One region of the Rhodoferax sp. WC2427 genome, then DNA from elsewhere that is predicted to be linked to it. Evidence: riboswitches for the same ligand, from Rfam matches in the RefSeq annotation. Region 1 holds a riboswitch; the other holds the start of a gene.

The links. Region 1 has a riboswitch for glycine ahead of gcvT (glycine cleavage system aminomethyltransferase GcvT). Riboswitches for the same ligand answer to the same signal wherever they lie in the genome.
Region 2: it holds a riboswitch for glycine, as region 1 does, so the genes downstream of both, AB3G31_RS08260 (D-amino acid dehydrogenase) here and gcvT (glycine cleavage system aminomethyltransferase GcvT) in region 1, are expected to answer to the same signal.

What each region holds. Positions count from the first base shown of each region.
Region 1 covers NZ_CP162006.1:2,394,927-2,409,480, reverse strand. Annotated here, with positions in the region: gene AB3G31_RS11370 (OmpA family protein) at 1-90, opposite strand, end outside; gene AB3G31_RS11365 (hypothetical protein) at 87-3,416, opposite strand; gene AB3G31_RS11360 (hypothetical protein) at 3,413-11,356, opposite strand; glycine riboswitch at 12,491-12,591, shown strand; glycine riboswitch at 12,601-12,727, shown strand; gene gcvT (glycine cleavage system aminomethyltransferase GcvT) at 12,788-13,909, shown strand; gene gcvH (glycine cleavage system protein GcvH) at 13,935-14,300, shown strand; gene gcvP (aminomethyl-transferring glycine dehydrogenase) at 14,361-14,554, shown strand, end outside.
Region 2 covers NZ_CP162006.1:1,723,482-1,738,035, reverse strand. Annotated here, with positions in the region: gene AB3G31_RS08275 (efflux transporter outer membrane subunit) at 1-135, opposite strand, end outside; gene AB3G31_RS08270 (DEAD/DEAH box helicase) at 358-3,084, shown strand; gene AB3G31_RS08265 (substrate-binding periplasmic protein) at 3,159-3,965, opposite strand; gene AB3G31_RS08260 (D-amino acid dehydrogenase) at 4,128-5,363, opposite strand; glycine riboswitch at 5,533-5,638, opposite strand; gene AB3G31_RS08255 (anti-sigma factor) at 5,656-6,378, opposite strand; gene AB3G31_RS08250 (sigma-70 family RNA polymerase sigma factor) at 6,375-6,953, opposite strand; gene AB3G31_RS08245 (DUF3455 domain-containing protein) at 6,991-7,545, opposite strand; gene AB3G31_RS08240 (EAL domain-containing protein) at 7,748-10,708, opposite strand; gene dgcA (N-acetyl-D-Glu racemase DgcA) at 10,826-11,809, opposite strand; gene AB3G31_RS08230 (DUF1611 domain-containing protein) at 11,806-12,813, opposite strand; gene AB3G31_RS08225 (transporter substrate-binding domain-containing protein) at 13,104-13,880, shown strand; gene AB3G31_RS08220 (helix-turn-helix transcriptional regulator) at 13,881-14,554, opposite strand, start outside.

The sequences.
Region 1 (14,554 bases):
TGTCCCGGGCATGGCCGGGGGTTGGTCCGCGACGGCCTGCAGGCCGACCGATGCCAGCAGCGACGCCAGCACAATCTTGGTGGTGTTCATTCGCGCCACTCCCGGGGTGCCTGGTTGGCGGGTTCCAGCAGCCGGTTGGTGCGCGGCTTGTCCCCGTCCAGCAGTTTTTCGTCAAACTTGAAGCGCAGGCGCACATAGGCACCGCGCCAGGAGGCGTTGGAGGCAAACAGGTCGGCATCGGCATAGCGCCCGACCACATAGCCCGCCGACACCCACAGGTTGTCCATCAGCCGGTAGCCCGCTTCGGCGCCCATACCGTGGAGCCGGGTGCCGCCGCCCTGGGTGGTGGAGGCCATCAGGCCCATATCCCAGCGCTCCGACACATCCCACAGCACCCGGCCCGCCAGCAAGCCCGCGCTGAAGCGGGAGTTCACCCCCGAGAAGGTTTCATTCACCTGCTTGGCCGCGACCTGGGCGGCCAGCGTCCAGGCGCGCTGGGGGTGGATGTTGGCATGCAGCGAGACCACGTCGGTGCGGCTGTGGCCCAGCGCGCTGGCGGTGGTGCCCACGGTTTGCACCGGCGTGGTGTTGTTGTCGATGCGGTGCTCGTAGCGCGCCAGTCCGTGCCAGACGTTGGTGGCCACGTCGCGGTAGGCCAGGCCGAGCTGGAAGCGGTCTTGCGTCACATCGCCCGCGCTGTCGCCCCGTGCGCGCGAAGCCAGCAGCACGTTGCGGACCAGCATGGACCACTGGTCGCTGAGCTTGCGGGTGGCCGCCACGGTGGACAACCAGTTGGTCTGGGTGTCCGACACCCGGTACTCCAGGCGGCCACCGGCCTTCCACCGCGGGTTGGCCAGGTAGTCCAACCCCAGCACCACGGCATGGGCGGTTTGCACGCTGCCGAGCACCGGGTTGCTGCCGGTGCGGTCGGCCACCACCACCTGCTGGCGCTCGAAGCCGGTCGTCAGATGGATGCCCTCCCCCAGCCGCCACAGGTTGCGCACGCCCACGGCGGCGGCGGCGTCGCGGCCATTCTGGGCCCCGGCCATGCGGTATTCGCTGTAGACCTGGCCATCCTTCATGTACTCGGTGTCCACACCGATGGCCGTCTGGGTGGCATGGTCGCCAAAGCCGGACAGACCGTACAGACCCGACAGGGATTCCAGCCACTCATGGCGGCCGTACACCCGGCTGTGGTCGTTCAGGCGGTATTCGGCCCCGATGCCCACGCGCCGCCCGTCCGATCCGTCGACCACCTGCTCGGCTTCGCCGTACACCGTGGCATCGGGGGTGACCCGGGCCGACAGGCGGGCCTTGACCGAGGTGTAGGCGCGCTGGGCAATCTGGTTGCCACTTCCCACCAGCGCGTAGGGCGACAACGGCGACTGCAACAGACCACCGCCCGCAAAGCCAAAGCCGGTGTCGGTCAAGGACCCACCGGTCCCCGGAACCGCGCCCACGCCGTACTGGGCAATGCCGGGCTGGGTCGGGTCGTAGGTTTCGTCCACGTGCGACGCGCCCAACTCCAGGCTGAACATGTCGTTCAGTCGCTTGTCGGCCGAAATGGAGGCCGCGTTGCGGTGCCCTTGGCTGAAGGCGTCTTCGATGTGCAGGGCCCGGCCACGCAGGCGCAGGCTGTCGGACCATTGCCAGGTGGCCTCTACCCCGGCGTCGGTGCGGCCCGCGGCCAGGCCGGATTCGGCGTTCTGGAAGCCGGTGCTGGCGCGGGCTGCATGGGCCCGCAGCTTCAGGCCCGGGCTGTCGCTGCGCCACTCGATGCGTGTGGCCTGCCCCTGCGGGTCGGCGGTCAGCGGCAACACGCCGCTGCTTTGCAGCGTGCTGCTGAAAAACTGGTTACCTTCGCTGCGCGCCACTTCCATGGTCAGCAGGCTCTGCTCGGCCAGTTGCACATCGGCATGCGCGCCGTACAGCGTGTAGGGCGAGGCAGTGTTGCGGTCTTCGGCATAGCTGCCGCCCACCTCGACCTGCTCGCCCAGTTTGACACTGGCATCCACGCCGCCGACCCAGAATTTCTCGCCACCGCCGTCCACCTCGTAGGTGATGCGGATGGTGATGGGGTTGAAGTTCTCGTCGGCGCTGGGCACGGGTTTGCGGAACAGGATGCGGCCCGAAAACGGCTCGAAGTCGTAGTCCACATAGCGCGACATGGGCTGGCGCCGGAGCACCACGTCGGGCTGGTTGCGGTCGCGGGTTAGCAGTTCGACGGTTTCGGAATTGGCGATGGCATTGGGCTGCGACACGGCATACGGCCCGGAAATGCCACGGCCGGCCTGCTCGTCCACAAACTGCCTCTGCGCGCTGTGGGCGGCAAACGCGTTGACCCGCACACCGGGGGTTTCATGGTGCAGCTTGGCCCCCGTGAGGGCCCGGGTGTAGCTGGCCAGGCGCGGGCGCTGCGCCGGGTCCTGGGTGCTGAAGTCGCCATACAGCACATAGCTTTTGTCCTTGTCGATGCGCACATACAGCTTGCTGGTGCTTTGGGCATCGTGCTGCACCACCGAGGCATCGCCGTAGATCGGGTAGTACTGGTTGGGGTCGATGTCGCGGAACAGCTTCTCCGTGGTGGTCTTGTCGGAGTCGAAGGCGGCCGTCAGCAGGTATTCCCCTTTGATCGTGCCCTTGACAAATGCCGCCGCCCGGCCATTCACGGTGGTGGTGTCGCCGCTGCCGGTGTTGTCGCTGCCACCCCAGCGGTGCAGGCTGTCCTCAAAGCCGATGTTGCTGATATGGGGTGTCAGGGCATCGCCTTGGATGCGGCCAAAGTTCAAGGAGCCTTCGACAATGCCGACCACCAGCAGAGGCCGCAAGTCGGGCACAAAGCTCACCTGGCCCTGCACGCCTACGGCACCGCTTTGCACCTGCAGCAGCGCATCGCCCGGCGTGGCCGGGGCGACCAGCAGCAACTCGGCATGCCCGTTGGTGGTAACCACCTCCAAACCTTCGCTGGCCCAGCCAGATTCCGGTTGCAACCGGCCCAAGGTGGTTTGGATGCGCAGGCGTGTGGGAACGGTGACCAGGGCGCCCTGGGCATCCCGCAGTTCAATGGCTAGCCGCAGCGTGGATCGGCCATCGGCCGGTGCCTGGGCGGCCGACACCGACAGGCGGATCTGGGCATCGGCAGGCAGGCCTTTGGAGATGTTCCACAGGCCCTCGGTGGCCACCGGGGGCAAACCGCTGTTGGCCTGGTGGACGCCGGGCCCGGACAGGTCGCGAAAGGCCACGCCCGACCCGGCAATGGCGGCCTGGCCCATGGGCGTGGTGCCGGTGCCCGGGCCGACCGGCAGGGTCGCATCGTCAGCGGCCCGGACCAGGCCAGAGCCGGTCAAGACCGCCAGGGCCGCAGCAGCCACCAGCGACCGGCGCAGGCGCAAAACCGGGAATGTGCGGGCGCTCATTGCACACCCCCCTTCTGGCTGGATGTGCAGGCAGGTGTCTGGCTTGCGTCGCAAGCCGGGCGCTCCAGCCGGTGGATACGGGAGTCAAACTGGACGCCGGTCTTGTCGGCACCGGTCTGGATTTCCGGCACGTAGATAGGCCCTCGCTTGCGCCTGTCCTCCACCTGCTGGAGTATCTTGGGCAAGCAGGAGCGCTCGGCAAAGTCGGCGCGGTGCAGCTCGCCGTTCTTCAGGTCGACGAACAGGCTCTCGGCGTCGCCCGCGTTGCGGTTGGACAAGGTCTCCAGGCGGCTGCCCACGGGCATGCTCTGCGGGTCGACTTTGAGCACATGGGTGATGGGGCGCAGACCGCAGATGCTGTACTGGCCGTTTTCATCGCTGGTGAGGTTGGTGCCGTTCTCGAAGTACAGGCGCACGCCCGGAATGCCCGGTTCGCCGTCGTCCTGGACGCGGTTGCCATTGCAGTCCACATAGACCTTGCCGATCACGCAGGCTTCGGTGGTAAACACGCCGCCACTGACACGCACCGTGGCCTTGCCCTCGTTGGAGGTAATGGTGCCGGTCTGGTCGGTAGCCCGGGCACGGTTGGTGCCGTCGCCCCGGTCGCCGCCCACGCCAATGCGGGCACGGTAGCCCAGCTCCAGGGTCTGGCCCGGCAGCACATTGCCGATCGCATACGTCAGGCGCGGACCGGGGGTGCCATCGGGGTTGGGCTGCACTGTGGCCACGGCGTGGCCAGCTGCCAAGGTCACGGTGCCGGGAATCAGCTTGAAGCCCAAGGGCAAGGAATCCACCAGGCGCACGCCCAGCACCACGCCCGTGCCGCTGTTGCGCACGCGGATGCGGTAGAGCACGCTGTCGCCTACTTCGGCCACCGCGCGGTCGGCCTGCTTTTGCACCACCAGCACACCGCCGGTGGCCGGGTCCAGCGGCAGGTGGTTGTGCACCACCAGCGCGCTGCTGGGCGACAAGGACAGTTGCAGATAGTGGGTGGTCGCCGCACTACCCTGCGGTGCGGTGGCACTGGGCACCACGGTATAGACCAGGCCCGACTGTTGCGCCAGCAGGGTGGTTTGCGCGGGCAGGATGGCCGAGGGTGCCAGGTAGCCGCCCGGCGGGGTGATACGCAGCCCGTATGCGCCGCTGGCAGCAGTTGCCGCCAGGTCAAAACGGTAGATGCCGGTGGGCCCCGTCACCTGCCCTTGCTGGTCTGGCAGCAGCGACGCAGCCGGAACCGGATTGCCGTCGGGACCGAGCAGTGTGACAGTGGCGCCGACCACCGGCTGGCGGGTCATGGCGTCATACACCACGCCGTTGGGCTCCAGCGGCAGACTTTGCTGCGCCAGGGTTTCGCCCGCCACCACGGTGGCCCGCAGCAGCCGTGTGGTGGCATCCAGGCTGGAATGGGTTTGCGGATTGCCCTGTTCGCCGTTCACCGGCGTACCGAACACGGCACCGGCCGCCCCCCCGTTGCCCGGTGCCCGGAAGCGCACCCCGTAGTCGCCCGGATACAAGCCACCCAATTGGTATTCGCCATTGGCACCGGTGGTCGCCGTGGCGGGTGACTGGTCGATCTTCTTCACCACCATGCCGTTGGCATCCACGGCTTCCACGGTCCAACCGGCCAGGCCGGTTTCTGTGGGGTCCCGCTGGCGATTTCCGCCCGTGGCGGTGCCGGAGTCGTCCCATACCGAGCCGGCAATGCTGCCCGGCGCCGATACCAGGTTGACCGGTGTCGGTACACCCACGGGGGTGGGTGCCGGGGGCAAGGTGGGCACGTTGGCCGTCGTGCCCGGCGGGGACCCCGCAGCCGGTGGGTTGCTGACCACCGACAACCCAGTCGTCACGGCGTTGGCGGGCGGTGTGGTGACGCCACCATTGCTATAGCCCGGATTGGGGCCTGCCCCCAGCGACACAGACGATACGGGCACGCTGTTGAGCTGGGGCTGGTTGGGTACCGCCGCCGCGCTGGCGTAAGCCACCGACACCACGAACCGGACCAGGCAGGACTGGCCGCCCGCAAGGGTGTCGACACCGGCCAGTAAGCGGGTGTCGGTGGTGCCGTTGAAAGACGGATTCATGCTGCAAACAGCCCCACCCTGCGCGACCACCCCGTAGCTGGCCGATTTCACACCCACTGCACTGGCGGTGGGGAACAGCCGTAAAAAGCTCTCGTTGGCTTGCACGTTGTACGCAGGCGCACCCGCTGCCAGATTGCCCACCAGCACCGCATAGGACACCTCGAAAGCGGTGGTGGACAGCGGCAAAGGCACCCCCACACTCTTGCTGACGGCCAATTGCGGCACGCTGCCCACGGGCACCACCGCCACTGCGCATCCGGCAGGCACACCGGTTGCCGTGCATGCCAAGGGGTCCACGGGCGTCCCCCCCTGTGGTGCCACGCTGGCCCGGTTGGTCAATTGGGTCTGGGCCGTAGGGGCCAGCGCGGTCACGGCTACCGTGAAGCCCGCGTTGTTACCGGCGGCAATCGGCCCGACCACATTGCAAACCAGCAGCTGCCCCGTGGACACGCTGCCGCCCGCGGAGCAACTGGCCCCGGTGGCTGCGTTGAACTGCAGATGGACTGGCATGCGGTCGAATACGGTCACCGTGGCCGGGCTGGCGGCGTTGCCGCTGTTGGTCAAGACCAAGGTGTAAGACGACGGCACACCCACTTCAAGACGGGCAGGACCGGCTTTGGCCAATGCAAGCACGGCCATCGCCGCCACCGGCGTGGTGGTGGTGGCGCAGCCCGCAGGCAAACCATTGGCCGTGCAGGTGCCGGGGTCGGGTGGCGGGTAATTGCCACCCGGGTCCACCGCGGCCCGGTTGGTCAGCACCGTGCCTGCCGTGGCCTGCGCCGGTGTCACCTTCACGGTGAAGCTGCGCGTGCCACCACCGGCCGCCAAGGGGCCACTGGCCTGGCACAGCAGGTCCAGGCCGGTGGCCAGGCTGCCGCTGGCCGCGCAACTGGCGCCGGTGGCCGCGTTGAACTGCACATTGGCAGGCAGTCGGTCCCGCACATAGAACACCGCAGGGCTGGAGGCCGTGCCGGTGTTGGTCACCGTCAAGCGGTAATCCCCCGGAGCGCCTACGGTCAATCCGGCGGGCCCGGTTTTGGCCAGCACCAGCACGGGTATGCCGCCCACCGGCGTGTTTGCCGTGGCACAGCCCAGCGGCAGGCCAGTGGCGGTGCAGATACCAGGGTCCACAGGGGTGCCGCCGTTGGGGTCGACGGTGGCGCGGTTGGTGACGGTGGTGGCGGCTGTCGGTGCCAACGCGGTCACGTTCACCGTGAAGCTGGCGGTTCCACCGCCAGCCGCCACCGGACCCGATACCGTGCAATTGACCAATGGGCCAGACGCAACCGCACCACTGGCCACACAGACTGCGCCCGCGGCGCTGTTGAATTGCACGTTGGCGGGCAGACGGTCCAGCACCGTCACGCTGGCGGCCGTGGCAGCCCCTCCCGTGTTGGTAAGGGTCAGCGTGTAATCTGCCGCCACGCCGATGGCCACAGCGGCCGGGCCCGTTTTGGCCAAAACCAGAACCGGGGTGGCATTCACCGGGGTGCTGGTGGTGGCGCAGCCTGCGGGTGTACCGGTGGCCGTACACGTCACCGGGTCGGGTGGCGGGTAATTGCCGCCGACATCCACCGCCGCGCGATTGAGCACGGACGTACCCGCCAGCGGCTGCAGCGCGGTCACATGGACAGTAAATACCTTGCTACTGCCTACAGCCACCGGGCCATTGACCAGGCATAGCAACTCGACTCCGCTTGCCACATTTCCCGTGGCAACGCAGCTCGCGCCGCTGGCGCTGTGGTACTGCAGGTTGGCCGGTAACCGGTCGCGCACATAAAAGCTGGCGGGACTGCTTGCGCTGCCAGTGTTGCGGACCGCCAAGGTGTAATTGGCCGGTGTACCCACGGTGAAGCTGGCGGGCCCTGTCTTGGCCAGGTCCAGCACAGGGATGCCACCTACCGGGGTGTTGACGGTGGCACAGCCCAGAGGCAAGCCGGTGGCGGTGCAAGCGGCGGGGTCGACGGGTGTTCCGCCACGGGGATCGACGCTGGCACGGTTGCTGACGGTGGTCGCCGCCGCAGGCGCCAAAGCCGTCACATTGACGGTGAAACTGGCGCCCGCACCCGCCGGCACCGGACCGGACACACTGCAGCCCAAAAAGATGCCCGCAGCATCGGTTCCGCTGGCAGTGCAGGCGGCACCGCTGGCGCTGTTGAAATGCAGATTGGCGGGGAGCCGGTCAAACACCAACACGCTGGCGGGGCTCGGTGCGCTGCCAGTATTGCGAACCGTCAGCGTGTAATTGACGGGCACGCCGACGCTGAAGCTGGCGGGGCTGGTCTTGAGCAGGTCCAGCACCGGTATCGCGTCTACTGGCGTGCTGGTGGTCGCGCATCCACCCGGGGTGCCGGTGCTGGCGCAGGTGGCGGGATCGGGGGGAGGGAAATTACCACCCGGGTCCACGGCGGCCCGGTTGGTCAACACGGTTCCGGCGGTCGCGGCCAACGCCGTCACATTCACGGTAAAGCTGGCGCTGGCACCGGGTGCCACCGGGCCGCTGAGGTTGCACAGCAGATCCAGCCCCGCTGCCACCGTAGCGCTGGCGCTGCAACTGGCACCGCTGGCACTGTTGAACTGCAGGTTTGCAGGCAATGTGTCCCGCACATAGAAACTGACCGGGCTGGCTGCCGTGCCGGTATTGCGCACCGTCAGCGTGTAGTTGGCGGGCGTCCCGACGCTGAAGCTGGCTGGACCGGTTTTAACCAGACCCAGCACCGCAACACCGCCAACCGGCGTATTCACGGTGGCGCACCCTGGCGCAATGCCGGTGGCCGTGCACAGGCTGGGATCGTTCGGAACGCCGCCCTGGACACCGACGGTTGCCCGGTTCGTCACCACCGAGTTGGCGGTCGCCACCTGGGCCGTCACGTTCACGGTGAAGCTGGCGCTGCCCCCTGCGGGAATGCTGGCTCCCAGCGTACAGGCCAAGGTCTGGCCGGTGGCCAAGCTGCCCCCCGCCACGCAGGCGGCACCGCTGGCGCTGTTGAACTGCACATTAGCAGGCAGGCGATCCAGGACCTGTACGCCGACCGGGCTGGCGGCACCACCGCTGTTGCTGAGGGTCAAGGTGTAATCCGCCGCGGCTCCCACGGTAAAGCTGGGCGGACTGGTCTTGGCCAGCGACAAGACGGCAATGGCATCCACCGGGGTGGTAACCGTGGCACAACCCGCAGGCGTGCCGGTGGTACTGCAGGTGCTGGGGTCCGGCGGAGGAAAATTGCCTCCGGGATCGACCGCCGCCCGGTTGGTCAGCACCGTACCTGCGGTCGGTGCCAATGCCGTGACGTTGACCGTGAACGAAATGCTGCCGCCCACGGCCACCGGCCCGGTGAGCAGGCACTGCAGATCGACACCGGTTGCCACGGCGCCGGTGGCCGTGCAGGCCGCGCCCGCGGCACTATTGAACTGCAGGTTCGCGGGCAAAAGGTCTCGCACATAAAAACGGGCCGGGCTGGCGGCGCTGCCCGTGTTGCGGACCGTCAGCGTGTAGTTGCCAGGCGTACCGACCACCCACTGGGAGGGGCCGGTTTTGGCCAAATCCAGAAGGGGCAGCCCATTGACCGGCGTATTGACGGTGGCACAGCCCGTGGGGATGCCGGTGGCGCTGCAATCCGCGGGATTGCCGGGCGTTCCGCCCTGCGCGTCCACCGTCGCCCGGTTGGTCACCGTGGTGTTGGCCGTCGCAGCCAAGGCCGTCACATTCACGGTAACAGAGGCGCTGCCGCCTGCGGCAATCGGGGTGGCCACCGAACAGGCCAGAAACTGGCCCGTGGCAATCGAGGCGCTGGCCGTGCAACTTGCACCGCTGGCGCTGTTGAACTGCACGTTGGCGGGCAGCAGATCTTGTACCACCACCCCGGCCGGGCTGGCGGCTCCGCCCGTGTTCGACACGATGAGGGTGTAGTTGGCCGCCGTACCCACCAGCAGGTTGGCGGGCCCGCTCTTGGCCAAGGCCAGCATAGGCACGGCATTCACCGGGGTCGTCACGGTGGCGCAGCCGTCAGGTGTCCCGGTGGCGGTACAGGTGCTTGGATCTATCGGTGGGAAGTTTCCCCCGGGGTCGACGCTCGCGCGGTTGGTCAGCAAGGTACCTGCTGTAGGGAGCAAAGCAGTGGCACCCACGGTAAAGCTGACACTGCCGCCCACGGCCACCACACCCACCACTTGGCAGCGCAAGCCCAGCCCGGATGCCACCGAGCCACTGGCGGTACAACTGGCACCGCTGGCGCCATTGAATTGCACGTTGGCCGGCAAGGTGTCATACACGTAAAAGCTGGACGGGCTGGCTGCACTGCCGTTGTTGGAGACGGTCAATGTGTATGGTGATGGCACGCCCACAACGAAACTGGTGGCGCTGGCCTTGGCCAGGCCCAGATGGGGCACCCCGTCTACCGGCGTATTGACGGTTGCGCAGCCCGCGGGAACCCCGGTGGCCGTGCACAGGTCCGGGTTGCCAGGCACACCCCCCTGCGGATCTACCTGGGCCCGGTTGGTCACGGTGGTACTGGCCACTGCGGCCAGTGGCGTCACATTGACATTGAAGCTGGCGCTGCCACCGACAGGAATCGGACCGGCGACCGAGCAAGCCAATAGCTGCCCTGTCGCCACGGTGCCGCTGGCCACACAGCTGGCCCCGGCCACGCTGTTGAACTGCATATTGGCAGGCAGATGTTCCTGCACCACCACGCTGGCCGGGGTGGCTGCGCCGCCCGAGTTGGTGATGGTCAGCGTGTAATTCGCGGCCGTCCCCACCACAAACACCGCCGGGCTGCTCTTGGTCAAGGCCAGCGACGGCTGTGCCGCCACGGGGGTCGTGACCGTGGCACAGCCTGCCGGGTTTTTGGGAGACACGCACGCAAGCGGGTCCCCAGGCGTACCGCCTGACGGATCGACACTGGCGCGGTTGGTCACCGAAGTCCCGGCAGTCGCCAGCAAAGGGGTGGCGTTCACGCGGAAGGTGGTGCTGCCTGCGGCCGCCAAGGGGCCGCTCACGGTACAGGTCAGCAATTGGCCTGAAGCGGTACTGCCGCTGGGCACGCAACTGGCGCCGCTGGCACTGTTGAATTGCAGATGGGCGGGTAGACGGTCCAGTACCTGGAAACTGGCCGGGCTGGCCCCGCCACCGGTGTTCAGGACAGTCAACAGGTAATCCTGCGCCACGCCCACCTGCATGGGCGAGGCCCCGGTTGTTTTGGTCAGGCCCAATACCGGAAAGGTGGCATTGGACAAGGTACACAACACATCGTCGTTCGCCGCCAAGGGGGTTGAAAAGCTGTTTCCGGTGCCGGTGGGTACCGCCGTACCGCCTGGCGTCGCGTTCACGCAGCTGTAGCTGGAGGTGTAGTTCGACAGATTGGTACTGCCGCTGGCTGTCTCGGCCACGGTGTAGCTGCCAATGCCGCTATTGAGCGTTGCGATACCACTGGCGGTGGTGCCGGAGCCGGTGGTGGTGACACTGTGGGTGGTGGCTGCGGGCCCATTGACCGTGAGCGTGAATTGGTCCGCCGCCGCAAAGCGTCCACCCGGCAACTGCTTTTGTACCCGCAGGCGCGGCAGCTTTACATTGGTGAAGGTACAGCTGATGTTGTTTTGCCCCGCCGTGGCCAGGGCATCCAGCAACACCGACCGCGCCGCGGTATTGGGCGTGGCCGTGCCGCCGCTGCCCAGACCGGTACACGACACATCCGACAGGGCCCAGCCTGCGGGAGGCGCAGCCTCTGTCAGCGTGGTGGCGATACCGGACTGGGCCAAGCTCAAACTCCGACCACTGACTGGAACGTTACTCGACACCGTGGTGATCGAGTCGCCCTGGAAGCCGTTGTCGCCCGTGAAACTGAACGTGCCTGTACTACCCACGGAATTTTTCAGTATGGTCACCGACGAAGGGGCGTTGCTGCATCCTGTCCAATTAGACTGGACTCCGGGATCCAGCAAGTTGGCCGCCGGAATGATCTGGGTACCCCCCGTGCCCGCCCCCGACCAACGCATACGCAATAGATTGTTTCCTCCGACGTTGTTCCAATACACCCGCATCAAGTAGCAGGCGTTGGTGGCAGGCGAGGTAAAAGTGCCCGGCAGATTCTCAAAAAAAGTATTGCCGTTGGTATAGGAGGACAACGCTCCAACGGGGACGTTGTAGTTGGCGTTGCGGTAATCGCTGGTGGACAACTGGGTGGAAATGTCAACGTCTACCTGGTCATCGTGGGCAAATGAAAATGTGTAGCTCCCGGCCCCTGGAAACTTCACCAAGGTATATAAAACCATTCCCTGTATCCCTTGCTGGCAGGCAGGAGTCAGGGTGTAGGCCGGATCGACATCCGCATCGCAGAGCGTGAGTGAGCTTTCAATAAAATCGATATTGGCAGCCGCGCCCGTGGTAATGGCATTGGCAGGGTTTACCGAAATATTTTTGAGATTTTGCAATAGCTGCGCATCGGAGCCACCACTGTTGGAGTATCTGGGTGCGGGCAGCACCGGCACCCGTACCGTCCCCCGGTAGGTCTCAAACAACACCCTGGCGGCCACCGGTGTGGCAGCTATCAGAACCATCCAGAATATGCAAAACGCCTGCAGGACGGGTTTGCACAGGACCCTAAAGCGTGAGGAGGTTGTTGTTAATAAAAATGCTCTATCGTTGTTTTGACCAGGCAACCTCACAGGCGCTCCTCTAATGAATGACGACAGACCGCAAAACTATATTTTTCTTTGCAAATCGTAACCAACATTCTTAATTAGAAGAGGCAATAATAATTTAGTTACATAAAAGACAAAAATGTATTCAACATTGGTATAGATAATGTATGCATTTTTGTATTTTTAATAGTTTATTATTTTGTATTTTTAAATCAATATTAAAACCTGGGTCTATCCGCCGCTCTACACGATTGCGCACAAAGATGCGGTGGCTCGAAAGCCCCTTGCCTTTGGCAAACCTCCCTGGACGCGAAAGTCTCATCGGCGGGCACGATGGGGTGCATCTATTCAGTAGAATCCACGTTGTCAGGAGAGAGTTTTCCCCGCGAAAACCGCCGAAGGCGCAGGACCCCGCTACGTGGGTCTGAACGCTCAGGCAAAAGGACTGACAAGCGTTTTTCATCAAACGTCACCCCCCTGGAGAGAAGTCCGCCCTGGAGCGGACTCACCGAAGGCGCAACCCGCAGTCGGCTTGGCACCACCGCCCGAGCCCGCCCGGCGAATCGCTCAGGTAAAGCGGACAGCGGGGACCACACATGGCCACAATGGCCATGATTTTTTGTGTGTCCCCACCTTTCATGCCGAAAGAACGCCATGTCCGATCTCTTGCTGACCCCTCTGAACGCCCTGCACCTGGAACTCGGTGCCCGCATGGTCCCATTCGCGGGCTACAGCATGCCGGTGCAGTACCCCGCCGGGCTGATGGCCGAGCACCACCACACCCGCACGGCGGCGGGCCTGTTCGACGTGTCCCACATGGGCCAGCTGCGCCTGGTCGGACCGGACGCGGCGGCGGCTTTTGAAACCCTGGTCCCCGTGGACGTCATCGACCTGCCCGTGGGCAAGCAGCGCTATGGCCTGCTGCTGAACGATGACGGCGGCATCCTCGACGACCTGATGTTCTTCAAGCGCGAGGCCGACATCTTCGTGATCGTCAACGGCGCCTGCAAGGTGGCTGACATCGCCCACATCCAGGAAAAAATCGGCCAGCGCTGCGAAGTTATCCCCCAGCCAGAACTCGCACTGCTGGCGCTGCAGGGCCCCAAGGCGGTCGATGCCCTTTCGCGCCTGGCACCCGGCGTGGAGAAGCTGGTGTTCATGACCGGCGGCCATTTCGATGTGGCGGGCATCCCCTGCTTTCTGACCCGCAGCGGCTACACCGGCGAAGACGGCTTTGAAATCTCCGTCCACAGCAGCCAGGCCGAGGCTCTGGCCCGCGCCCTGTTGGCGCAGCCCGAAGTAAAACCCGTCGGCCTGGGCGCTCGCAATTCGCTGCGGCTGGAAGCCGGGCTGTGCCTGTACGGCAACGACCTGGACACCACCACCAACCCGGTGGAAGCGGGCCTGAACTGGGCCATCCAGAAAGTACGGCGTGCCGGTGGTGCCCGCGCAGGCGGATTCCCGGGCGCTACCAAAATACTAGCTACTCTCGCTGATGGAATCAGCGCAGGAAGCCGAAAACGTGTAGGACTTGCAGCACTGGAACGCATCCCCGTGCGCGAACACACCGCCTTGCAAGACACGGCGGGCAACGCGATCGGCGAAGTCACCAGCGGCCTGCTCGGCCCCACGGTGGACAAGCCGATTGCCATGGCCTACGTGGCGTCAGAGTTCTCGGCCATCGGCACCCGCGTGAACGCCATCGTGCGAGGCAAAATCGTGCCGATGGAAGTCGTATCCATGCCTTTCACCCCCAACCGCTATTTCCGCGGCTAATCCCCTTTATTACAGGAGCAACCCCATGAGCATCAAATACACCGAAGACCACGAATGGCTGAACATCGAGGGCGACACCGCCACCGTGGGCATCACCCACCACGCGCAGGACGCGCTGGGGGACGTGGTGTTTGTGGACCTGCCCGCCGTCGGCACCCACTTCGCCCAGAAAGACGTGGCCGGTGTGGTCGAGTCGGTGAAAGCCGCCGCCGATGTGTACATGCCTGTATCCGGTGAAGTCACCGAGGTAAACGAAGCCTTGCGCGCCGACCCGGCCCTGGCCAACACCGACCCGCTGGGTGCTGGCTGGTTCTTCAAGGTCAAGCTGTCGGCCCCGGGCGAAGTCGCCGCCCTGCTCGACGAAGCCGCCTACACCGCCTTCAGCGCCTAAATCCCCCCTCACCCCAACCCTCTCCCATGCACGGGAGAGGGAGTAAACCACTGCCTTGCCATGACGACCTCCCTGCACGAACTCGAAAACTCCGCCGAATTCATCGCCCGCCACATCGGCATCGATGCTGCCGATGAAACCCTGATGTTGGACGTGATTGGCTCCAGTTCGCGCCGGGACCTGATTGACGGCATCGTGCCGCGCTCGATTGCGCGCAGCACGCCCATGGACCTGCCCGCACCCGTCACCGAAGC
Region 2 (14,554 bases), 670 kb from region 1:
GAATTGCGTGTTCTGCGCGCAACCGAACAGCGCCAGCACGGGGATCAACAGCGTCGCCGAGACACCACGCCAGCGGCTGGGCCGCGTCGGCTGGGTGGCGGTCCATCGGACGGCGTTGCGGATGGGAACGGTCATAGGGTCGGCGCGGGGGAAATCTTGTGGTTGCGAGAGCGCTTGTGGCGCGATAGTCTCTGGACAACGCTCACATTATCGACCGCACCTATTTGGTCGAAAGTCCGAATTGGCACCGACTTCGGCGGTTCATTTGTCGCTATAGACAGCGTACGCTGATTGGCCGGTAACCCCGCCCGTCGCAGCCTTGAGAAACGCCCTGCGGCCAGGCAGCACAATCCCACCATGCCCCGCTCGAATACGTCCACGCCGTCCACTAGCCGCGCCGTCGCCGCCTGGGTCGATGCGCTGCGCAACCAGGCCGACGCGGCGACTCTCAAGGGCCTGCCCACCCTGGCAGATGCCGATGCCGCGCGGGTGATGGCATTGCTGCGGCAAGATAGGCCACCCGAGGCGGCACCCGCAGCGCCAGAAACCGACCCCGGCACCCTCCCCGCCCACTTCCGCCCGCGCATCACCTTGCTCACCCTGGGCCGGGGCGACGGGCTGCTGGGGCTCAAACCCCAGGGCAAGCTGGGGCCGCGCGGCGACAGCGTAACGCTGACGCGCATCGACTGGACCTATCGCACCGACGGCGGCCATCGCTGGAGCACGCCCGCCCCCACCTCCATCCTGAACAACCGCCCCGCCGCGGTGCAGGAGCTGTTCGACACCGGCGGCCCGGTGGTGCAGATACAGCGCGACCTGGCGGCCGAGGCCGATGCCATCGATTTGGTGTGGGAGATGGGCCTGGTGCCGGTGGCCGCGCACAGCTTCCAGTGGCGTAGCCGAGATGACCGGCCCGACCTGGGCCCCGTGTGGACGCTGGCGCAAGAGGCCTTCTTTGGCGACTTCTGGGCCGACCAGGTGCCGCGCCTGCAGGCAAAAGGCTGGGCGGTGGCCGTGCAACCCGGCTTTGCGCATGAAAGTGTGCCGGTGCAGCGCTGGAAGCTGGTGGTCCACCCCGACACTGGCGAGATCGCGTCCAAGGAACTGGCCGAGCCGCTGGTACCCCCCGCGCGCGGCGTACAAAAGCTGCGCCTGCCCGAGCGCGAAGGCGCGTGGCTGCTGAGCTTAGGCATCGAGATCGACGGCGAAACCCTGGACCTGGCCCCCATGCTGGCCAACCTGCTGCAGCGCGACAGCCGCTGGCTGCATGCCGACCAGATTGCCGCCATCGACGACCATGCGGTGATCAGCCTGCGCGCACCCGGTGGCCGCCGCATCGACGCACCGGCGGCCCCGCTGAAGGCCATCGTCGGCGCGATGGTCGATCTGCTCACCGACCCGCTACGCCACCAAAACAACGGCCTGCTGCGCCTGGGCGCGTGGGAGGCACGGCGGCTGGAAGCCCTGCGCGCCGGGCTGCTGGACGCGCACCGCGTGGGCCCGCAGAACGCCTGGCAGCTCGAAGGCGACCTGGGATTGGCCAGCCTGGCCAAGCGCCTCAAAGCCCTGGGCGCGCCCCGGCCGGTAGCCGCACCCGACGGCCTGCAGGTGCAGTTGCGCCCCTACCAGTTGGAGGGCCTGGCCTGGCTGCAGTACCTGTGCGCCCACAGCCTGGGCGGCATTCTGGCCGACGACATGGGCCTGGGCAAAACCGCGCAGGCACTGGCCCATGTGCTGGTGGAAAAGCAGGCCGGTCGGCTGGACCTGCCCGCGCTGGTGGTGCTGCCCACCTCGCTGATCTTCAACTGGCAGGCCGAAGCCCGCCGCATGGCCCCCGGCCTGCGCCTGCTGACGCTGCAGGGCCCGGACCGCGCGACCTTGTTTGGCCAGATGGCGGCGCACGACCTGGTGCTGACCACCTACCCGCTGCTGTGGCGCGACATGGATGCGCTGGCGGCGCAGCACTTCCACCTGGTGGTTCTGGACGAGGCCCAGATGGTCAAAAACGCAGGCAGCCGCAGCGCCCGCGCCCTGCGCCGCCTGCAAACCCGCCACAGCCTGTGCCTGACCGGCACGCCGCTGGAGAACCACCTGGGCGAGCTGTGGGCGCAGTTCGACTGGCTGATGCCCGGCTTTCTGGGCGATGCGCGCCAGTTTGCTGCCCGCTGGCGCAAGCCCATCGAAGAAAACGGCGAAACCCTGCGTGCCGCCCTGCTGGCCCAGCGGGTGCGCCCCTTCATCCTGCGCCGCCGCAAGCAAGACGTGGCCAGCGAACTGCCCCCGCGCACCGAAGTCATCCAACGCGTACAGCTGCAAGGCCAACAGCGCGAACTGTACGAAGGCGTGCGCGCCGCCGCCGATCTGCAGGTGCGCCGCGTGCTGGAGCGCCAAAGCTTCAACGGCGCGCAGGTCACCATCCTCGATGCCTTGCTCAAGCTGCGCCAGGTCTGCTGCGACCCGCATCTTCTCAAGGGAAAGAAGCCCGCCAAAACCATGGAGCGTGCCAAGCTGGCGCTGCTGGCCGACATGCTGCCCGAGATGGTGGCCGAGGGGCGGCGGGTGCTGGTGTTTTCGCAGTTCACCGAGCTGCTGGCGCTGGTGGCCGAGCAGTTGGAGATATTGGAACTGCCGTTTCTGAGCCTCACCGGCAAGACCCCGCCCAAAGAGCGCGGCAGCGTGGTGCAGCGCTTCCAGGCGCAAGAGGTGCCCGTGCTGCTGCTGAGTTTGAAAGCCGGGGGCGTGGGCCTGAACCTTACCGCCGCCGACACCGTCATCCATATGGACCCCTGGTGGAACCCCGCCGTGGAAGAGCAGGCCACCGCCCGCGCCCACCGCATCGGCCAGGACCAGCCCGTGTTCGTCTACAAGCTGGTGGTGGAAGGCAGCATCGAAGAGCGCATGCTGGAGCTGCAGGCCCGCAAACTGGCGCTGGCCAACAGCGTGCTGGGCGTTGATGCGGCGGGCGGGCTGAAGTTTGACGCGGCCGACCTGGATGCGCTGCTGGCCCCGTTGGGCAGCCCGACCACCGCCCCATCCCCCGAGGAAGCCGCCCGGCGCTGGGGGCGCACCGGCAGCCGGATGTAAGCAATGCTATCAAAAAAGTAGCTACTCTCGCCCTATCCATCAGCACGGGAGCCATATTTTTTATAAATTCTGGTTTACTTGGTGCGCCAGAGTTGGATGTTGGAATCGACCATCTTCTTCATCACGCCCTGCCTGGCCAGGCTGTACATGGCCTTGGCCAGGGCGGCGCGCACTTCGGTGGTGTTGCAGGGGGACTTGTGCGAGAGCGTCAGGTACAGGCTTTCGTTGCTCACCGGCACGCTCGCGGACACCAACCCGGCCATGGCGAATTTGGCGATGTAGGCCAGGCCCGGGTCTTCCTCGTACACCAGGTAGTCCACCCGGCCCAGTTGCAGGATCTTGAAGGCCTGCTCCAGGCTGGGCACGGTGTTGATCTTGAGGTTCTTTTTGGCGTAGCGGTCGAAATCCTCGCCAAAGCTGTTGTTGATCACCGTCATGCCCGACAGGCTCTTCAGGTCCGACCACTGCCGGTACTTCAGCGGAGCCACCTGCCGCCCCCAGACCACCGAGCGGGTGTCGCGAAACGCCGGGTACACGTAGTCCATGTAGTCCAACCGGTCCACCGTGAAAAACGCCCCGGCGATCAGGTCGATGCGGCCCAGCCGGGCCTCTTCCTGCACCCGGGCCCAGGAACCCACGTAGCGCACCTCGATGGGGATGCCGATCTCTTGGGCCACCATTTGCACCAGATCGGCATTGGCCCCCACCAGGCGGCTGCCGTCGGCCCCATCGCGCCACAGGTACGGGGGGTATTCGGGGTTGCCGGTGGCCACCAATTGCTTGCAGCCATCGGCCGCCCACGCCGTGGGAGCCAGGCACGCCAGGATGGCGGCAGGCAGCAGCTGGCGTAACAAAAAACCCCAGGGAGCAGGGATACGCATGAACGTCCTTTCAGCCCGCCGCACATGGACCAACGGACAAAACAGTGGCGGCTGCATCGCGCAGGCCCGCCGTGTAACCGACTGTATCCGCTCCGGGCCATCTGGGTGCTGCTTAAGACCCAAAAAAATGCCAAAACCCCCAGCAGGGCCCAGGCTGGACGCTCAATGCGGCATGGCCCCGCCCACCATCGCCGCCACCATGTCGGCGGTGACAGCAGACAAGGTCAAGCCCAAATGCCCGTGGCCGGTGTTGTAGAACACGCCGGGCCGCTTGCCGGGGCCCACGCGCGGCATCAGGTTGGGCATCATGGGGCGCAGTCCGGCCCAGGGCACCACGCTTTCGGTGCGCACGCCGGGGAAGCACTGCTGCACCCATTCCACCAGCGGGCGGATGCGGTCGGCCCGGATGTCGCGGTTGTAGCCGTTGAACTCGGCCGTGCCCGCCACCCGAAAGCGCCCCAGCCCCAGGCGGCTGCTGACCAGCTTGGTTTCGTCGTCCAGCAGGCTGACCATGGGCGCCGAGGCCTGGCTGTGCGCGTCGTCCAGGTTGACGGTGATGGAATAGCCCTTGACCGGGTAGATGTTGACCCGATCCCCCAGCTGGGCGGCAATGTCGCGGCTGGCCGTGCCCGCGCAAACCACCACGCCGTCGAACACGCTGGTGTGGGTGTCTGCACCGTCGTGCGCGGTGATGGTCACGGATTTGCCGTCGCTTTTAACCGTCTGGATGGCATGGCCGTAGCGGGTGTGCACGCCCAGGCGCTCGGCCGCGGCGGCGATGCCGGTGCTGAACTTGTGGATGTCGCCGGTGGTGTCGCTCTCGGTGAAGTAGCCGCCGTAGTAGTCGCCCGCCAGCGTGGGCTCAATCGCGCGCATCTCTTGCGGGGTGACAGCGCGGCGCTCCAGCCCGCCCTGGGCCAGCAGCTTGGAGACCTTGCCCGCGTGCTCGAAGTTGCCCTTGTCGCGGTAAATGTGCAGGATGCCTTCGCGCTTGTGGTCAAAGTCCAGGCCTTCTTCGGCCGCCCAGGCATCCAGGTGCTGGCGCGCGGCCATCGCCAGGCGGGTGGTTTCGATGGTGTTTTTTTCGTACTGCGGGATGGCGGCGATGAACTCGGCAAACCAGGCCATCTTGTGCCAGCTGGGCTTGGGGTTGACCAGCAGCGGCGCATCGCTGCGCAACATCCACTTCACGCCCTTGAGCACGGTGGACCAGTGGTTCCACACCTCGGCGTTGGACACCGAAAACTGCCCGCCGTTGGCAAACGAGGTTTCCATGGCCGCGTAGCGGTGTTTTTCGAACAAGGTGACGGTGTAACCGCGTTTGGCCAAGGCGTAGGCTGTGGTAACGCCCGTGATACCGCCGCCAATGACGGCCATGTTCGCTGCGAACTTTTTCATGATGAGATTTCCAAAACGTCAACAGGGGGATAGCCGCACGCGTGCGCAGCCATCGCCCCCTCTGTTTTGGACCTGAGAGATTCGCGGCTGGTCGTTCTATGGAACTGCCAGCCGCTTGCTCCTGCGGTGAGCCGGGTGACGAAACCCGACCGCTCTTCAGATGTGTGTGGTGTAGATACCGGTCCTTTTGCCTGAAAGTTTCCGGGGGCGGTTGCTCCTTCGGCGCTGATTTCCTGCACGAATGCAAGGGGAGCAGTCTCTCCCGGTATCTCTGCGGATTATCGCATTGGAACTAAAGCACCTTCACCGCACGGCCAATGAACTGGATCGGGCCGGTGGGTTTATTGAGGGGCGAGCCGTTCACCGGCTCCAGGGTCAGCTCAAACAACTGGTTGGGCTGCAGCGGTGGCAGCTTGTCCAGCGGGATGGTGATGGTCTGCCCCGGCTTGACCAGGCCCAGAGACACCGGGCCGCTCCAGCCCTCGCCCTTGGTCCAGAACTGCAGGGATTTCTCGGCGGGCACGGCCACCGGGCCCAGCGCCGTGAGGCTGAGTTGCCGGGTGTCGCTGGCCTGGATGACCCAACCCGGTGCCTTGTCTTGCGGCGCGACCAGCACCACCATGTACTGCGGCCCGGCGGGTAGTACGCCCTGGCGGGTCACCAGCACCGAAGCCAGGATGGCGGCGGTGGCAAAACCGGCACCGGCCAAGCCGCGCCACAGGCCCAGGCGGTCCCACCACGGCGGGGGGGCTGGGGCGATGGCCGTACGGCGCGGGGCCACGGCGTGGGCCACGCTGCGGTCGATCCGCTGCCATAGTTCGGCAGACGGCTCCACCGGCTCGGCCAGGGCTGCCAGCGGCAGCAACTGTTCTTGCCAGCGCTGCACGGCGGCCTGCAGGGCGGCGTCGGTGGGCAGGCGCTGCTCCACCATGCGGCGGCGGGTGGCCGAGAGCGTGCCCAGCACGTACTCGGCGGCCAACTCGTCCGGCGAAAGATTGTCTTGTTGCGGGTTCATGCCATGCACTCCCGCAGGCTGCCCATGCTGCGTTTGATCCAGGCCTTGACGGTGCCCAGGGGGGTTTGGGTGCGCTCGGCAATTTCGCCGTGCGAGCAGCCGTCCACATAGGCGTACAGGATGCAGTTGCGCCGGGCGGGCTCGAGCCGGGCCAGGCAGTCGTTGAGCTTGCCCAGGCTGACGCGCAGGTCAAACGCATCGGCGATCTGCGCATGGGCTTCCAGCGAATGCTGGGCATCCAGGGCCTCGGCGGTTTCTTCGTCCACAGATACCTCGCGCGCGCCGTTGCGCACCGCGTTGAGGGCCAGGTTGCGCACCACGCTGTAGATCCAGCCCCGCCCCGACCCGCGCCGGGCATCGAAGCTGGCGGCCTGGGTCCAGATGGCCATGAAGGCATCGTGCACCACGTCCTCGGCCTGCTGGCGCTGGCGCACGATGCGCAGGGCCACGCCCAGCAGGTGGCGGCTGTCTTGCCGGTAGATGTCTTGCAGGGCTTGGCGCTCGCCACGGGCGCAGCCTTGCAGGGCGCGCTCGTAGTCGAAATCATCAGGGGCTGTCGTCAAGGGCGGTTCCATCGAAGGGATTGAGGTCCTTCGATGGTAGTCGCCAAACTTAGGCCGCTTTCCAGAAGATGTAGTCGGCCTGGTACTTGACCACTTCCTTGGCACCCTTGCTGGCCGGGCTGCACAGCGTGGCCGGGGCCACGCCGCCGCGGGTGGCCACGCGCTGGATGTGGGTCACGCCCGCCATCGCGCCCATGCCCATGGCAGGGTTGGCCTTGACCAGCTGGTAGGGAATGTTGCCTGCGCCTGCGGGGGCCACGGCGAGCTGGGTGGCGGTGATTTTGGAGCCGTCCATCGCTTCCCAGGTGGCGGGCGGGCCGTAGTACTTGCCCACTTGCTTGCCGCTGCGGTCGTTCAGGGCGGCGTTGGGGCCCACGAACACCCACTCGGTCATACCGGGGGCGTTGGCCTTGTCACGGCATTCGTAGGTGATCTCGCCCACGCCCACGGTTTCCATGGCGACCTGGTTGCCCATCGGCACCTTGACGGCCTCGGGCAGGCTGTCCTGGCTGAACATGGGTTTTGTGGGGGCCATGGAGCCGCAGGCGCTGAGCAAGGCGGCGGCAGAGACGGCAGCCAGCAGGGAGAGGGATTTGATCGGCATGGAAGTGCTCCAAAAAATGGTTTGGCGGATAGGGACAACAGGCAGCTTTTGTGCGCTGCTACAGGTACTACACGCCAGACCCGGTTTTGGATGCAGCGGATGGACACTATTTTTTAGCCCACCCAGGATTTGCTACAGAAAAAGTAGCTACTCACGCCCATTCCATCAGCACAGGGCCTTGATTCTTCTTAAAAAATAAAAATCAAGCCGCCAGCCATGCCGGTGGCGGACGGGCGGCCCAGAGGGCCTCAAAGTCGGCCGCCGGCACCGGGCGCGAGAATAGGTAGCCCTGGCCGTAGTCGCAGCCCATGGCGGCCAGCAGATCGCGCTGCTGGGCGGTCTCCACCCCTTCGGCCACCACCTTCATGCCCAGGGCGTGGGCCATCACCACCATGGCCTTGCACAGGGCCAGGTCGGTGGAGTCGGGCACCAGGTGGCGCACAAACGACTGGTCGATCTTGATGAAGTCAATATCAAAGCGCTGCAGGTACGACAGCGCCGAATAGCCGGTACCAAAGTCGTCCAGCGACACCTGGATGCCCGCATCGGCCAGTTCCAGCAGGTGGTCGCTCACCCGGCTGCTGGTGTCGAGCAACAGGCCTTCGGTGATCTCCACCACCATGCTGGAGCCAGGCAGGCCCAGGGCCTGGAGCTGCTCGGCCCAAGGCTGCTTGCCCTCGCCTTCGTGGTGAAACTGCACCGGGGACTTGTTGACGCTGATCTGGAAGCCGGGGCACAAATGCTTGCGCCAGGCCTGCACCTGCAGCGCCGCTTGCTGGAATACCCATTCACCGATCTCCACGATCAGCCCGCTGGATTCGGCAATCGGGATGAACTGGGCCGGGCTGATCAGCCCGCGCGTCGGGTGCTGCCAGCGGATCAGCGCCTCGGCCTTGTGCACGGCCCCGGTGGCGAGTTCAACAATCGGCTGGTAGACCAGCCGGAACTGCTGCTCCTGCAGGCCGGAGCGCAGATCGTTGGCCAGACGCACCCGGGTTTGCGCGGCTTCCTGCAGGGCCGGGGTGAAAAAGCTGAAGCGGTTGCGTCCCGCGCCCTTGGCCACATACAGCGCCTGGTCGGCGTTCTTGAACAGGTCTTCGATGTCCCGGGCATCCAGCGGGTACAGGGTGATGCCGATGCTGGCGGACACGAACACCTGTTCGTTGCCCAGCTGAAACACCTGCTCCACCGCCCGCAGGATCTTTTGCAGGGTGGGCTCCAGGCGGAGGACATCGGTCACTTCGGTCAGCACCACAGTGAACTCGTCGCCTCCCATGCGGGCCACGGTATCGGCCTCGCGCACACAGGCCTGGATGCGCCGGGCCGCCTCTATCAGCAGCAAATCGCCGTTGCCGTGGCCCAGGGTGTCGTTGACTTCCTTGAAGTGGTCGAGGTCGATGAACAAAATGGCGAGCTGCTGCCCATCGCGTTTGCAGCGCTTGATCTCCTGCTCCAGCCGGTCGCGCAGCATGCGCCGGTTGGGCAGGCCCGTGAGCGTGTCAAAAAATGCCTGCTGGCGGATCAGCACCTCGGCGGCCTTGCGGTCGGTGATGTCGGTGTGCGTGCCGATCATCCGCAAGGGCTGCCCCTGCGCATCGCGGCTGATCACCATGCCCCGGCTCAGCACCCACTTCCAGCGGCCGTCTTTGCAGCGCACCCGGTGCTCGTTGGAATAACTGGGGGTCAGGCCCGCAAAGTGGGCATCGCGGTCGCGGTCCATCTGCGCCAGGTCGTCGGGGTGGGTGCGCTGGTCCAGTTCGGTCGGCAGGTCGGGGATTTCGCCTTCGGCAAAGCCGTACATTTCGACCAGGCGCTTGGACAGGTGCTCCACCCCGGTCTGGATGTGCCAGTCCCACACGCCGTCGCCGGTGCTCTCCAGCGCCAGCCGCCAGCGGTTTTCGGTTTCTTGCAGCGCCATCTGGGCCTGTTTGCGCTCGGTGATGTTTTGCAGCACCGAAGTGCGCGACAGCAGCCGCCCGCGGTCCCAGGTGGAGGTGCCCATGGCGTGCACCCAGATGGACTCGCCCCGAAAGGTGATGGCTTCCACCTCGAAATCATGGGTGCTGGAGAGCCTTTCCGACTCGCGGTATGAGGCGCGTATCTTGGCCATGGCGGACGGTGTAAGCACCCGCCGCAGCGTCTCCAAGGCGGTGGTCGGGGTGTATTCATCGGGCGTGGTCTGGAAGATGCGGTAGACCCCTTCGGTCCAGTAGACCCGGTCGCGCACACCGTCTACCTCCCATCCGCCCACCTGGGCCAGCGCCTGGGTGGTGGCCAGCAACTGGTCCAGCCGCTTGCGTGCCGCCTGCACCTGCACGTAATCGGACACATCGGCAAACGTGCGCACCATGCCGCCATCGGGTAGCGTCTGGGTTTTGACCTCCAACGTGTGACCGGCCAAGGTAACGCGCAGAAAGTGGGCAGGCACCTCGGCATGGCCGCCCGCCAGCACGTAGTGGCGGGCGGCCACGTCCACCCACTCGGCCTGGGGGCCGAAGTCGCCCCGTTCAAGCTGAAAACGGCTGATCTGCTCCAGTGTCGGGTGGGCAGCCAGAAAACTTTCGGGCAGGTCCAGTAACTCGCACACACGCCGGTTGAACGAGATCAAATGCATCCCGGCATTGAACACAAAAATACCTTGGCTGATACTGGCCATGGTGGTCTGCAGCAGGCGTGTTTGCTCCAGCAACTGGGCGTGCGATGCCTGCAACTCGGCCTCGGACTGCTTGCGCGCGCTGATGTCCGTGTGGGTACCGATCATCCGCAGAGGGGTGCCGTCGGCCGAGCGGCTGACCACCATGCCGCCCGACGCAATCCAGACCCAGTGCCCGTCCTTGTGGCGCATGCGCAAATCCATGCTGTAACCCGGTGCCGAGCCGTCCAGGTAGGCCGCTACCGCCGCCTGCATGGGGGCCAAGTCGTCAGGGTGCAAGCGGCTGGCGAAGTCTGCAAAGGCGGGCTTGACCTCATCGCTGCCGAAACCCAGCATGTCGCCCCAGTGCCGGGAATAGGTTTGGGTATTGGTGCGCAGATCCCAGTCCCACACGCCGACGCCAGAGCCCTCCAAGGCGAGCTTCCAGGGGTTGGTGGCATCGCCACGCTCCGGGGCCTGGGTCCAACCCTGCTGCGTGGGCGTGGGGAATGGATCAGGGCGTTGGTTCAAGATGGATAGGGTCGGTAGTGTGGTGATACTACCGTCAAAAACCGCCGTGCGTACAACCGCGTACACACGACATAAAACCATCCCCCACCCCCTGCAACACCCCAAAAAGGGAGCGCTTCAGCCCCACAAAGCCGGTCGCGGCGGCTGGATGACACCGTGGTCGTACTGCATGGCCGCCGCCCGGTCGTGCTGCTGCAGCAAGGGGCCGTCCAGATCCACATAGGTGCAGCCCTGCGCCAGCACAAAGGCCGGGGCCATGGCCAGCGAGGTGCCGCACATATTGCCCACCATCAGGCCCAGGCCGTGGCGGGTGGCCTCGGCGGCCAGGGCCAGGGCCTCGGTCAGCCCGCCGCATTTATCGAGCTTGATGTTGGCGAACTGGTAGCGCCCCACCAAGGCCACCAGCGAGGCCCGGTCGGTGCAGGACTCGTCTGCTGCCAAAGGAATGGGCGACTGCAGGCCGTCCAACGCGGCATCCTGGCCGCGCGCCAGCGGCTGCTCGACCAGCTCGACCCCGGCCTGGGCCAGTTGCGGCAACAGCGCGCGCAGCAGCCCGGGCGACCAGGCCTGGTTGGCATCCACCACGATGCGGGCCGCCGGGTGCTCTTCGCGCACCATGCGCACCACGTCCAGGTGCCGCTGCGCATCCACCTTGAGCTTGAGCAGCGGATAGTGCCGGGCCGCGCGGGCCTTGCGCCGGGTGGTGGCCTCGTCGCCCAGGCCGATGGTGTAGGCGGTGGTGACCGGCTGCCACTGCGCCAGCCCGGCGGCCTGCCAGACCGGCACGCCGGTCTGCTTGGCCCGCAGGTCCCACAGTGCGCAGTCCAGCGCATTGCGGGCACCGCCTGCGGGCAGCATCTGCAGCAGCTCGGCGCCAGTCAGGCCATCGTGCAGCTGCGGCAGCACGGCGGCGATCTGTGCGGCCATGCTGGCGGGGGTTTCGCCGTCGTAGTCCACCCCGGCGGCTTCGGCCTGGCCGGTGTGGCCTGCGCCGTCGGTCAGGGTCAGCAGCAGCACCGGCTGGTCGGTGATGACCTCGCGGGCAATCTCGAAGGGTTCGCGCATCGCCCACTGTTCGATGCGGGTGTGGCAGCGGATCATGCCGCCAACAGCGCCGTGGCGAGGGCCTCCACGCCGCCGCGCATCGGGTCCACTACCGGCAATTGGAGCTCCCGGGCAACCCGGTGGGCGTAGGCATCCCAGGCGGCATCCGACAGGCTGGACGAGTTGATACTGATGCCCACGCAACGCACCGCCGGGTTGGTTAAGCGGCCCGCCTCGACATAGCGGTCGATGGCGACCTGCAGGTCGGGAATGGGGAAGCCGGGGTAGCCCTCGATGCAGTCGCGTGCCGGGTCGTGGCACAGCACCAGCGCATCGGGCTGCGAGCCGTGCAGCAGGCCCAGCGTCACCCCCGCGTAGGCCGGGTGGAACAATGCGCCCTGCCCTTCGATCACATCCCAGTGCTGGGGCGCGTTGTCGGGCGAGAGTTGCTCGGCGGCGCCGGCCACAAAGTCGGAGATCACTGCATCGATGGCCACGCCCTCGCCCGCGATCATCACGCCGGTCTGGCCGGTGGCGCGGAAGGTGGCGTCCACGCCCCGGCGCTGCAACGCCTGGGCCAGGGCCAGGGCGGTGTATTTCTTGCCCAGCGCGCAGTCGGTGCCCACGGTCAGCACCCGCTGGCCGCTGCGCTTGCGGCCCGTGCCCGCCGGAAAGCTCTGGTCGGAATGCCGCACGTCGATCAGGCGCGCGCCGCTGCGCTGGGCCGCCTGCACCAGGCGCGGGAACGCGGTAAGGCGCGAGTGCTGGCCGCTGACGATGTCCAGGCCTGCGTCCAGCGCGGCTTCCAGCTCGGCCAGCCAGTGTTCGGGCAGGGCCCCGCCCACGGCGGCCACGCCCACCACCAGCGAGCCCGCGCCCTGCTGCGCCGCCTGCTGCGGCGACAGACGGGGCAGGCCCAGGCTGACGGTGGCGCTGGGCAGGCTCCATTCGCCCAGCACAGCATCGGCACACCAGTCGCGCAGGCCAAAGGCGGTTTTGGCATCGGACTTCAGCGTGACATCGCCCAGAAACAACAAATAGGGTTTACGGAGTTGGTGCATGGTTTTGATTCGGTTCAAGTGGCCTGTCATCGCATAGCCGGTCGCGTGCCAAAGGCTTTGGCGAGCCGGAGCGTAAGCCCGTTTGGCCCGGCAAAACCAGGCCCGGCGCGGGCCCTACACCCACAGGGATAGGCCGTCGGATCCTGCGGACAAGCCCGTAAAAATAGGGCTATCCCTTTGGGGGTAGAGGCCGTTCACCGCCCAAAAAATCACCGTATTCTTGCGCCGCGTTCCCTGCATCCCACGACCGATCTGCGCCGATATGGCGTTCACACTTCCAGGAATCTCCGATGAAACTGAACCATCTTCTCTCTCTGGTCTGCCTTGCGCTGGGTCTGTCGGCCCACGCGGCAGACACCAAAGACCTGCGCATCGGCACCGATGCCACCTACGAGCCCTTCGAGTACAAAGCCCCGGACGGCAAGCTGGTGGGCTTCGAGATCGACCTGGGCCATGCCATTTGCGCCGAAATGAAGCGCCGCTGCGTGTTTGTGGAGTCGCCGTGGGACGCGCTGGTGCCGTCGCTGCAGGCCCGCAAGTTCGAGATGATCATGTCGGGCATGACGGTGACCGATGACCGCCGCAAGACCGTGGCCTTCAGCGACAAGATCACCGACATCCCCTACCGCGTGATCATCAAGCACGGCAGTGGCCTGGACGGCTCGCCCGCCGCCCTCAAAGGCAAAAAGGTCGGCGTGCTCAAGGGCTCCACCGAGGCCGACTACGCAGAAAAATACTACGCCAAGGCCGGGGCCACCGTGCAGCGCTACGAGTCCACCCAGGACTCGTACCTGGACATTGCCTCGGGCCGGCTGGATGCCATCATCGGCAACCTGGTAGAGATGAAGATGGGCTTTCTGGCCAAGCCCGAGGGCAAGCCGTTTGAGTTTGCCACCTATGAACTGAAAGACCCGGCGGTGCTGGGCTACGGCACCGGGGTGGCCATGCGCAAAAAAGACACCCAGCTCAAGGCCGATTTCAACGCCGCGCTGAAAACCGTGCACGCCAACGGCACTTACAAAAAGATCGCCGACAAATACTTCGATTTCGACGTGTACGGCAAGTAATCAGCCGGTACTGGGCCCGGCCTCCAGCAGCGTCTTGCAACGGCTGGCGGCAGGCGCGCTCTGGTAGACCGCCAGCGGGTCTACCGCCCCGTCGGGTTCGGCAAACGGGATGCACTGGATGAACAGCGAGAACAGCTCCGCCTGCGAGCCAATATCGAGCTTGCGGTGGATGTTCTTGCGGTGGATCTTGATGGTGCCCTCGGTGGTTTTGAGCCGCTGGGCCGTCAGCGCCGACGAATAGCCGCTGATCATGTAGAACAGCACCTGGCGCTCGCGCTGGGTGAGCAACGAGCTGGCGAAGTTTTCCACCGTGCTCTGCACCTTGCGGTGGGTCAGCCGGTCGCTGTGGCGCTCGGCGGCAGCGGCTGTCAGGGCGTGGTGCTTGGCGGTGGCGGCAATGACGATGGGGGCCAGCGTGCGGATCGCCAGCAGGTCGGTCGCCTGGAACGGGGTGTGGCGGATGCTGCGCTCGATGAAAATGTTGAGAGCCGTGTCGTCGTTGATGCGCCACAGCAGGTCCACCGAGTCCGACAGGCCGATCTGCGAATAAAACACCCGGTAGTACTCGGAATCGTAAAAATCATCCGGCGCGATGTCGCGCAGCCAGTACACGCCGCTGGGGCAGCCCTGTAAAAACAGCTGGTAGTTCGGGTCCAGCACGTACGGGCCGGACA